3 regions of the Paenibacillus paludis genome follow, and region 1 is predicted to be linked to each of the others. Evidence: riboswitches for the same ligand, from Rfam matches in the RefSeq annotation. Region 1 holds a riboswitch; each other region holds the start of a gene.
What was found. Region 1 has a riboswitch for cyclic di-AMP ahead of ACAN56_RS19080 (KamA family radical SAM protein). Riboswitches for the same ligand answer to the same signal wherever they lie in the genome.

Region 1 (3,275 bases):
GCAGTTACATTCTCCACAATAAAGCGGTCCCGCTCATCATTGGCAAGGGTAACGGGATAGCGCCCCCGTTCCTGCAGCTGAGCGATTTTCAGCTTATTTCTTCCGACAAAACAAACCTCATAACCGGAGTCTGACAGCACTGGACCGATAAATCCCCGGCCAATATTGCCCGCTCCAAAATGTACGGCTCTCAAATCGGTGTCCCCCTTTAGTAAATTCAACTCTATAAAATTTCACGAATCATAGTTGTTATACGCAGAAAATTAGTACACCGTAGTGATTTATACCTGCACATCAGAGATTTCGAAGCAGCTCCGGGAAATCACGTGATCGAAGTCAAGAAGACTTAGGCTTTCGGTCTGGTGATGCGGCATATCAAATTCAAGAAAACGGGTAATGGCATTCGGGATCACCACACAGAACATTCCGGCTGCAGTCGCAGCTCTTGCGCCGTTTGGCGAATCCTCAATAGCGACTGCCTCATGTGGTTTAATGTCAAGAGAGGACATGACCTGGTTATACAACTCCGGATCAGGCTTCACCTTCTCCACATGATCGGAGGTGCGGATGCTCTCGAAATAATCGCGTATGCCCAGCAGCTCCAAATGCCGTTCCACCCAGTCCATAGAGGAGCTGGAAGCAAGGCCAATCCGCAGTCCGGCGTCCTGGGCAGCATCCAGATATTGCTGAATTCCCGGCCGCATCTGTTCGAGCTCCATCAGCTTGCTGTGCCTCTGCTGGACCGCTGTTCTGAATGCCATCCGGTCGATAGGCAGCTTAAGGTCAGTCATCAAATATTCGTAGGGATTAAAACTGTTAAGGCTGGTGCCTATGCAAGTAGAATACTGTTCCAGCGACAGGTCTACCCCATGCTCTCCATAGGCTTCGCTAAAAGCGGTGTACCAAGCTGTTTCCGTGTCGATAATCGTTCCGTCAAAATCAAATATAATCCCTTTGATCAAATCAACCATCTCCCTCACAGTAGTCCGGTAAGCTAAGCTCACACAAAAGCGTGCAATCCGCTTCCAAAAATGCTTCCGGCTGGCGTATGTCTGTAAAAACCATAACAAAGGTTTTCTGGCCGCGTCAACCGGGGCAGCTTATCTTCCATCATATGAGGGCGGTTACAATTGCACAAAAACGAAACTGGGGACAAGCCTAAAAAAAGCGTTTTCCCGGTCGCTCCTGTTTGCACCAAAAAAAACAAAAAAACCTTTCTGTACAAAGGATTTCGCGTTTCTATGCCTTGCGGCCGGGACTCTGCGTATGAAGCATTTCAAAACGACCGGCAATCCCACAACAAAAAAAATTTCTACTCTGCTGATTTGGCTTGGCCCCGTATGCCTTGCCGCGGGCAAGTTTAGCTTTGACTTTTCAAAACTTCCCGGGTTATACTTTACCTACGCTTAATTTCCAGCCTTTGGGCAGGAAAGCGGGGGAACCAGTCTTTTGGGGCGAATCATTCACAGAATGTAGGGTACCATCTTACCCGAGTCCGTCAGCTAACCTCGTCAGTAGTGGATGGGTCTGCTTTTTTAGGTATATTCATAACCAGAGACCCTTGCTAAGGGTCTCTTTTTTGTATTCTAATGACCCTGCTGGCAGCAGTTTGGCTATCGACCTCAAGGCTCCCTTACTTCTCACACTATGAGACCAAGGAGAGATGCAAGTGCAAAAGGTAAGGTACATAACGGATATCAACAAGGTTGCCATGCTGTCTGAAACGGAAAAAGAAAAGCTGAAGGAGATCACCGGCAAATTTGCCTTTCGGGTCAATGACTATTATCTGTCGCTGATCGACTGGGATGACCCGGGTGATCCGATCCGCAGGCTCGTCATTCCAAGTGAAGGTGAACTTGCGGAGTACGGCTGCTGGGATGCATCCGATGAGGGAATGAATTATGTAGTGCCGGGATGTCAGCACAAATACAGAACAACGGCCCTTCTGATTGTCTCCGAGGTGTGTGGAGCTTACTGCCGCTACTGCTTCCGCAAGCGCCTGTTCCGCAATGATGTGAAGGAAGCACAAACCGATGTGGCTCCTGGGCTGGAATACATCAGGAATCATCCTGAGATCAATAATGTGCTGCTTACCGGCGGAGACAGCCTGATTCTCTCTACCTCCAAGCTGCGCTTCATCATCGAAAGCCTGAGATCCATTGACCATGTGAAGATTATCCGGCTGGGCTCCAAAATTCCCGTATTTAATCCCATGCGCATTTATCAGGACGAAGAACTGCTGGAACTAATCCGTACCTATTCATCGGAGGACAAACGCATTTACGTCATGGCGCATATTAATCATCCCCGGGAAATTACGCCCGAAGCCAAACAAGCATTCAGAGCACTTCATAATGCCGGGGCAATCGTAGTTAATCAAACACCGGTGCTGAAAGGCATCAACGATGATCCGGCGGTACTCGGAGAACTGCTCGACCGGCTGTCCTGGGCCGGAGTCACTCCCTATTATTTCTTCGTGAACCGGCCCATTGCCGGCAACCGCGAGTTCGTTCTGCCGCTGGAGCGTGTCTACAACATTGTTGAGGAAGCCAAGGCCAGAACCTCAGGTCTGGGTAAAAGAGTCCGTCTATCCATGAGCCACTCCTCCGGCAAAATCGAGATACTGGCGATTGAAGACGGCAAGGCCTATCTGAAATACCATCAGTCCAGAGCGCAGGAGTACGGCAAATTTATGATCCTGGAATGTCCACCGGATGCGGAATGGTTCGATGATCTTCCCGGCAGCGAGAAGCACTGGACCCATCCTGCTTTCACTTCCCAGATCCCGCAGCTCCTATAAAAGCCAGCACAGTCCCCTTGTATCAGCATCGGGACTGTTTGTTTAGCGTGCTTACCGGCTATTCCATCCCCTGTGAGAACAGCTTGCTGATGAGCGCTCTCCGGCTGGATACGCCGGTCTTGGAGAAGATCGATTTCAGGTGATCCTGTACGGTGTACGCAGAAATATGCAGCGACTCCGCCAGCTCCTTGGTAGATAATCCGCGGGAGAGCATTTCGGCCAGCTGCTTCTCCCTGGCGGTCAGCTGGCAGGCATCGGCCAGCAGCCGGAAGATCTCCGAGGACTTGGCATAGACAAAGGCAACGGCCAGCTCCGTCTTCCCGCCGCTTCCTTCAAGCCTGCTGGCCGTAACTGTCAAGTAAGCCCCATCCTCGACACGCAGGCATAATTTCGCCTTGGAAGGCAAGCCTCCTGGTTCCGTATTCTCGCCAAGTGCCCTCAGGCATACGGCATTGACCGGCCGGGGAAGAACTCC
Region 2 (3,275 bases), on a different contig from region 1:
AATCAAGTGAAACAGTGGCTGACCGAGCAAGATGTTAGCTTCGAGGTGCGTGATGTTATGACAAGTACAGTGTATCAGGAAGAAGTCGAGAAGCTGGGCTTCATGGGTGTGCCTGTTACTGTGTACGAAGGCCGCGCAGTCAAAGGCTTCAACGTTTCCGAACTTAAGGAGCTTATTGGAGCAACTGCTGAATAATTCATAGCGTGAGGCATATAAATATTTATATTTTGAAAAAGGCATCTCCTTGGACCTCTGTCCAGGGGATGCCTTTTATTTGCCCTTTTATATGGCCTTATCCTGGATTCGTTGAGACATCCGCCAGAAAAGAGACATTTCCGCTGTGGGAATAGATGACGGAATCCGCTCCAAGTCCTTTATAGACCAGTCTGGGATTCATCGAAGTCGTAATTACGTATATTGGTTTTGTCGTCCAGGTCCGGCACATCTGGATATACCGGCAGCATAAGGTCACACTGCTCTCGAACAGAAATACTCTGCCTACCGGAAAAGAGGGTCGGAACCATGTATTCTGATGATGTGTATCCACCACAAGATTGACTTCGATTCCCAGCTCCTCCAGACGCCGCTTCTCCGCCGCATTGTTGGCGATTCCTGCGATCTTGTAGCCTCTGAACTTTAAGATTTTGATAAAATGCTCCCCCGCTTTAGTCGGAGCGTTAATGAGTACATATTCTTCCGAATTCGCCATATCTTCCTCTCCTCCGGCCTAGGACTTCCATTCATTTCTCGTACGAACACAGCAAAAAACCACAAAGGAATTCCCTCTGTGGTCCAATTAGCGGTCACATTGTGCTCATCCTCTCTAATACGCTTACGAGGTTAGCTGTCGGATTCGGGCAGTGAGAGTCGCCCTACCTGTATCCATGCGAGCATTCTCTCGCACTTTCACAGGATTCACCCCATAACCGGCTCCGACTCTCACATCGGCTGCCGATTGTTGGTTCCCCCGCTTTCCATAACGGAAATTAAGCGGACTGCGTATTCGATTGTGTAGTAAACAGAAGTAATCATACTCTGGCGGTCACGGCCTTGTAAACCGCCAAACCTGCCAAAATAATGCATTTAGTAAACCCAATCCAGATCAGGTAGCGCTTACTTAAGCCTCAATCTCATCATTCCTCTTATTTACTCGGCTTATCAACGATTTGCGGAAAAGCATTCAGCGTTGTGATTTTATTCACCCAATGTTGAGTAAATTGCCTTTTGTGCTCTGATCACCCTAAATCAAAAGTAGTCGTATGCACGAGATAAAAAGCCGAAAACCGTTGATAAACACCCTTTTAGCGCATCTTACCGTTTCCTTTGCCAGAATTCCCTGAAAATCGGCTCAGAAGAATGTTTTTTCCTTTTTACAAAGCTCATGCGAAAAGAGTATGATTCGGTTTGAATCCAATGCATGAAATGCGATATGAACGCTGAATTCCCGCAGTGCGGGAAACGGGGGAACCATCAGGCCCGCAGGGCCTTACCTGGAAGATAAGAATCTTTCTTGGGGTGAATCCGAAGGAGACTGTGGTCTCATTAGGTAGGGCGACTCTCACCGTCCGAATCCGACAGCTAACCCCGTAAGCGACTAGAGAGAACCTTGATCCGCCACGTTTTTGCGCCAGGTGTATTTAAGCCTGTACCAAAACCGCAGCAGAGGTCCTCCTCTGCTGCGGTTTTTTGTGCTGAGGCTGCAGCTTATAAATGGGTAGGAGGGAAAACGAAATGAACCAGCGCAGGCTGTTACGTATAGAAGTGTTTGTATTCGATGCCCCCTGGCCATTCCATCATGCCGCGGAGTCATCCGGCAAATGCCGGTATGGTGTGCTGAAGCTTACGTGCAAGGCTGGGTGCAGCTGGGGAGCGGGGATACTGTCTGCGGAAGGCGATCATTTTGACGTCATTAAATGGAGCAGCTTTCTGAGAAGTATACGCAATCACAGGCTGGAAGAAGCCATAGAAATTGTACAGCAGCTAGGTGCGCAGTGGGAGCCGGGTCAGCAAGAAATCGTGCAAACGGCCCTGCTGGATTTAAAAGCCAAGCTGCAAGGCAAGGTCGTCACGTCACATCTGCAAATGGTTCCCTATTCCCGTACAGCTGGGGCCGGCGGTACGCCCCCCTTCAGACGGATGTACTATAAACCTTCAAGTTCCCTGCTGCATAAAGGCAGCTGGCAGGAACCGGACATAGCCGAGCTAATGGACAGATCCATCGCTTATTTCTCCATCTTATAATTTCTTATTCAGAAAGGAACGTGAAGACATGCCAGACCCATTATCCCCGGAATGGACAGCTGCCAGCGGGTTTGCGGAATATGTCCAAAAGAACACCGGAAATATTTATGCACTCACCAGTCTGCTGCTGGGAGAGGGTGCCGTTGCTGAAAAGACTGCGATGAAGACCTTCACTGAGCTTTATACCCGGTACCTTCATGATGATTTCATCCCGCAGCCTTTCTCTCTGGATGCGTACCGGGAGTGCATTCAGCAATGCTCCCGGGCTGCAGAGGAGTGCAGCCTCTTTGTTTCCAATGGATTAGCCTGGGAGGATCAGATTGTGCAGGTGTTATGGTACGGCATGCTGCTGCCTCTGCCGGCAATCAGCACCATTCTTGAGCAAAGCGTGCCAGTGCTGAAAACCCGGCTGAGACATGTGCGCGAGCAAATGTGCCGGTTGGAAACGTTGCGGCCTGAAGCAAACTTGTTTGTTGTATAGCTGCGTATGGAATATAGCAACTTGTCAAAGCGCATGAAAAAGCCGCAGCATAGTGCTGCGGCCTTTTCTATTTATACTCAGCTCTTGCCCTTGCCGCCTTTGGCGAATCTCCAGGCCGCTGTACAGCAGCCCAGCAAGCCCACTCCGAGCATTAACGTCTGCAGCACACCCAGCAGGGTAGAGCCCTCTGGCTTAAGCATGCTGCTGAGCAGAATCAGCAGAATTGAAGCTGCGAGGATCGCGGGGATTTGATTGTTTTTTTTCAAGATTACCACTCCTTATTAAATAACATACACCATAAACCTTCACTGATCCAGTTTGGCTCTGAACTCCCGGGGAGCCGCAAAAAAGCCGCGGTTTCCGAACCGCGGCTTCCTCAGTAAAACCTATGATCACTTCTTAGTTTGCGCGTTTAGAATGTCTGCCAAAGATGATTAATGACGCAATCATACCGGCAATGCCCATTCCTGTCAAAAGCCCTTGAATGAAATCAAGCACTCCTCAAAAGGTTTATATTGATGATTCCAATTAAATTTTGTAGGCCTTCATCGCT
Region 3 (3,275 bases), on a different contig from region 1:
CTGTATTTACAAGCATTAATGGTCAAAGGTGTCCGAGGCCTTCGCCTTACTTTTTAAATGATATTGATTCTCATTATCTCTGTCAACAAAATTATTCGTTCTATAAAAAAAGGTTGCCTCCGCAAGCTACGGAAACAACCTCTGCTAACCATATTTATCTGCCTATTTGTGCAAATGATAGGGCACTGTTGCTACAACTATATCTTTTTGATTCATTAGATAAGAACGAATGAACAGGCTGGTCTGATTATGCAGGATCGCCTGCCACCAATGTTTGGTAATGAACTGTGGAATTAATACGGTAATATGGTCTGTAGTAGCGGTCTTCCACTCTACGGTATCGATAAATTTCACCAGTGGGCGGATAATGCTGCGGTAACGGGAACGAAGCACGATCAGGCGTACACCCGGGTTCCATTCCTCCCATTTTTGCTCCATCTTGTGAATTTCCTCTTCATCAAAACCAACGTAGACTGCCACCACATTATCTGTTAACGACTTCGCATAACTGATCGAATGCAGTACAGCGCGTGTCACACCCGCAACCGGAACAACAACGGTACTTCCTTTAATCAGCGGTTTATCCGTAGCAGGACATATGCGAAGCTGATCAGCTATATTCATATAATGGCGGTGAATGCGGTGGAATACGAACATGACAACCGGCAGGAAGATGAAGGCCATCCACACGCTGGAAAACTTGGTAATGATAAAGATAAGCGTAATCGTCAGGGTAGTCAGCATACCGATTGTATTGACTACAAATTTATTCTGCCAGCCTTTCGGCTTCGTTTTGAACCAGTGCACCATCATGCCAAGCTGCGACAGCGTAAAAGGGATAAATACTCCGACTGCATACAGCGGAATCAGCCCTTCTGTATTTCCGTGGAAAGCAGCTACAAGCACAGCCGACAATACTCCGAGAAAGATAATACCATTAGAGAAGCCCAGGCGGTCTCCCCGGACCATGAAGGCATGAGGCAAATATTTATCTTTGGCGAACATGAACGCAAGCAGCGGAAACGCCGAGTAAGCTGTATTCGCCGCCAGGAACAAGATGACGGCTGTTATCCCTTGGATGAAAAAGTACAAACCGCCCCGGCCAAACGTAGATTCGGCAATTTGCGACACGACGGTGGATTTCTCATTAGGAGTAATCCCATACCAGTATGCCAGCAGCGTAATGCCGGTGAACATCAATCCGAGGATGCCTCCCATCAGCATCAAGGTTTTGGCGGCGTTTTTTTCCGCTGGAGCTTTGAAGTTCGGAATGGCATTCGATACCGCTTCTACCCCGGTCAGTGCCGAACAACCGGAACTGAAGGCTTTGAGTAATAGGAACAGGCTGACATTGGAAACGGCGGAACCGATTTCCGGGATTTCGGCATGAGCGCCGCCTGTAATATATTTGTACACCCCGGCAATGATGAGTACAAAGATAGAGACCACGAACAGATACACCGGGATGGCAATAAATGAAGCGGACTCCGTCACCCCGCGGAGATTGATAATCGTCAAGATCAGAATGACGGAGACTGCAATAAGGACAGTATGATTATGAAGACTCGGAAAGGCCGATGTGATCGCATCCGTTCCCGCTGAAGCACTAACTGCAACCGTAAGAATGTAATCTACCAATAAAGAGCCGCCAGCCAAGAGGCCGGTAGGAACGCCCAGATTGCTTTTTGCCACGATATACGCTCCGCCGCCTTGCGGATAGGCAAAGATGGTCTGGCGATAGGAAAAAATAAGGATGGCCAGCAGGCCCAATACGGCTAATGCAATCGGCAATGAATACCAGATGGCGGTGAAGCCAGCGGCCACCAGTACAATCAGAATTTGCTCCGTTCCGTAGGCCACAGACGAGAGTGCATCGGAAGACAGAACAGCCAGTGCTTTCACCTTGGATAACTTTTCATGATCGAGTTCGTTCGACTTCATCGGACGCCCGATCAATAGTCGTTTTACCTTGCTTACCATTGTAGTAACAGTTCCTCTCTTTGTTGAGTTGAAACGGTAATACCGCGCGCCGTTTTCATTGGCAGGTTTCATAAATGCAGGCACAAAAATAAGCATACGGAAATGATCCGCATGCTTACGCATGCTCATTATCCCACCCTTGCTTACGAGGTTAGCTGGCGGATTCGGGCTGTGGTAGCCCTACGGTTCCGGTCATACTGACCTGCCTCCGATTCACCCCATTGACGTTGCCGTCAAGTTTGGTTCCCCCGTTTTTCCTTGCGGAAAATTCAGCGCATATTCAACTTCTCACAAGGACTAATAATAGTCTACAATAGCTTTTCAGTAAAGCGGTGAAAAAAATGAAAAAAGAATGAAAAAACATCCAAAAAGCTCAAATCCAAGATCGGGGATAAGTGGATCTTTCATTCTCTTTCATTATCCCAGCGTTCCGTGATTTTTGAGTGTTTTGGATGTTAATTGTGACAGAAATTAAGGAAATATTTTTGCTCTAAATTCTGCTTAGCCTTTTCTTATTCTGCTGGCTCTTCTTGGCGCCCGGTCCAGAGCAAAATTGCGATTAGAGCAAAAGCAATCAACGCAAGCAGAGGTACCGTAATGAACCCTAAAAAGTTCAAATAATCCTCATTGCAGGGTACACCAATTTTGCATGGCAAAATTTTACTGAGTGCAGGAATTTTCTGCTCTGCGTAATGGTACAGGGAGATGCTCCCGCCTATCAGACATAAAGGCAGCACATAAGGAATGATGCGTTTATCTCCCCGGTACGTGGCAATTCCGAGCAGAATCAGCTGAGGATACATAAAGATACGCTGGAACCAGCATAGCCTGCAGGGTTCATAATGCAGCACTTCACTAAGATACAAGCTTCCTGCTACTGCAATTACGGAAACAAACCAGGCCAGATACAGGCAGTGGCGTCTGCAGAAGGTAGAGAATTTCATCATTTGGCATCCGCCGAATCAAGGGCGATTTGCACCTGCGAGTCGATGGCTTTGATATCAAAAGCCTTGTCTACCTTGACTCCATTAACAAATACAGTAGGAGTAGAGGTCACTTTGCTGTCTTCGGCCAGCTTCATATCTCTCTGCAGTTCACTTTCATAGGTGCGTTCCTCAATGTCTTTACGCAAGAGGTCAAAATCTATCGGCAGGTTCTCTTTCTGCGCCAGGCTTACCAGGTAATCAGCGGTCGCCCACTCTTCGCTCTCCTCGCCCTGATTAGCATAGATTGCGTCATAATAGGTCCAGAAAGCTTCACTGTTCTGATGATAGACAGACAAAGCTGCTAATGAA

Region 2: it holds a riboswitch for cyclic di-AMP, as region 1 does, so the genes downstream of both, ACAN56_RS25880 (hypothetical protein) here and ACAN56_RS19080 (KamA family radical SAM protein) in region 1, are expected to answer to the same signal.
Region 3: it holds a riboswitch for cyclic di-AMP, as region 1 does, so the genes downstream of both, ACAN56_RS01705 (APC family permease) here and ACAN56_RS19080 (KamA family radical SAM protein) in region 1, are expected to answer to the same signal.

The regions. Positions count from the first base shown of each region.
Region 1 is NZ_JBGJZP010000009.1:186,291-189,565, reverse strand. It holds gene ACAN56_RS19090 (mannitol-1-phosphate 5-dehydrogenase) at 1-194, opposite strand, end outside; gene ACAN56_RS19085 (HAD family hydrolase) at 282-962, opposite strand; cyclic di-AMP (ydaO/yuaA leader) riboswitch at 1,394-1,532, shown strand; gene ACAN56_RS19080 (KamA family radical SAM protein) at 1,664-2,800, shown strand; gene ACAN56_RS19075 (helix-turn-helix transcriptional regulator) at 2,859-3,275, opposite strand, start outside.
Region 2 is NZ_JBGJZP010000017.1:35,368-38,642, reverse strand. It holds gene ACAN56_RS25890 (glutaredoxin family protein) at 1-195, shown strand, start outside; gene ACAN56_RS25885 (hypothetical protein) at 293-709, opposite strand; cyclic di-AMP (ydaO/yuaA leader) riboswitch at 815-1,003, opposite strand; cyclic di-AMP (ydaO/yuaA leader) riboswitch at 1,425-1,607, shown strand; gene ACAN56_RS25880 (hypothetical protein) at 1,732-2,241, shown strand; gene ACAN56_RS25875 (hypothetical protein) at 2,270-2,722, shown strand; gene ACAN56_RS25870 (hypothetical protein) at 2,800-2,988, opposite strand; gene ACAN56_RS25865 (ABC transporter permease) at 3,251-3,275, opposite strand, start outside.
Region 3 is NZ_JBGJZP010000001.1:404,537-407,811, forward strand. It holds gene ACAN56_RS01705 (APC family permease) at 163-1,980, opposite strand; cyclic di-AMP (ydaO/yuaA leader) riboswitch at 2,106-2,265, opposite strand; gene ACAN56_RS01710 (disulfide oxidoreductase) at 2,493-2,924, opposite strand; gene ACAN56_RS01715 (DsbA family protein) at 2,924-3,275, opposite strand, start outside.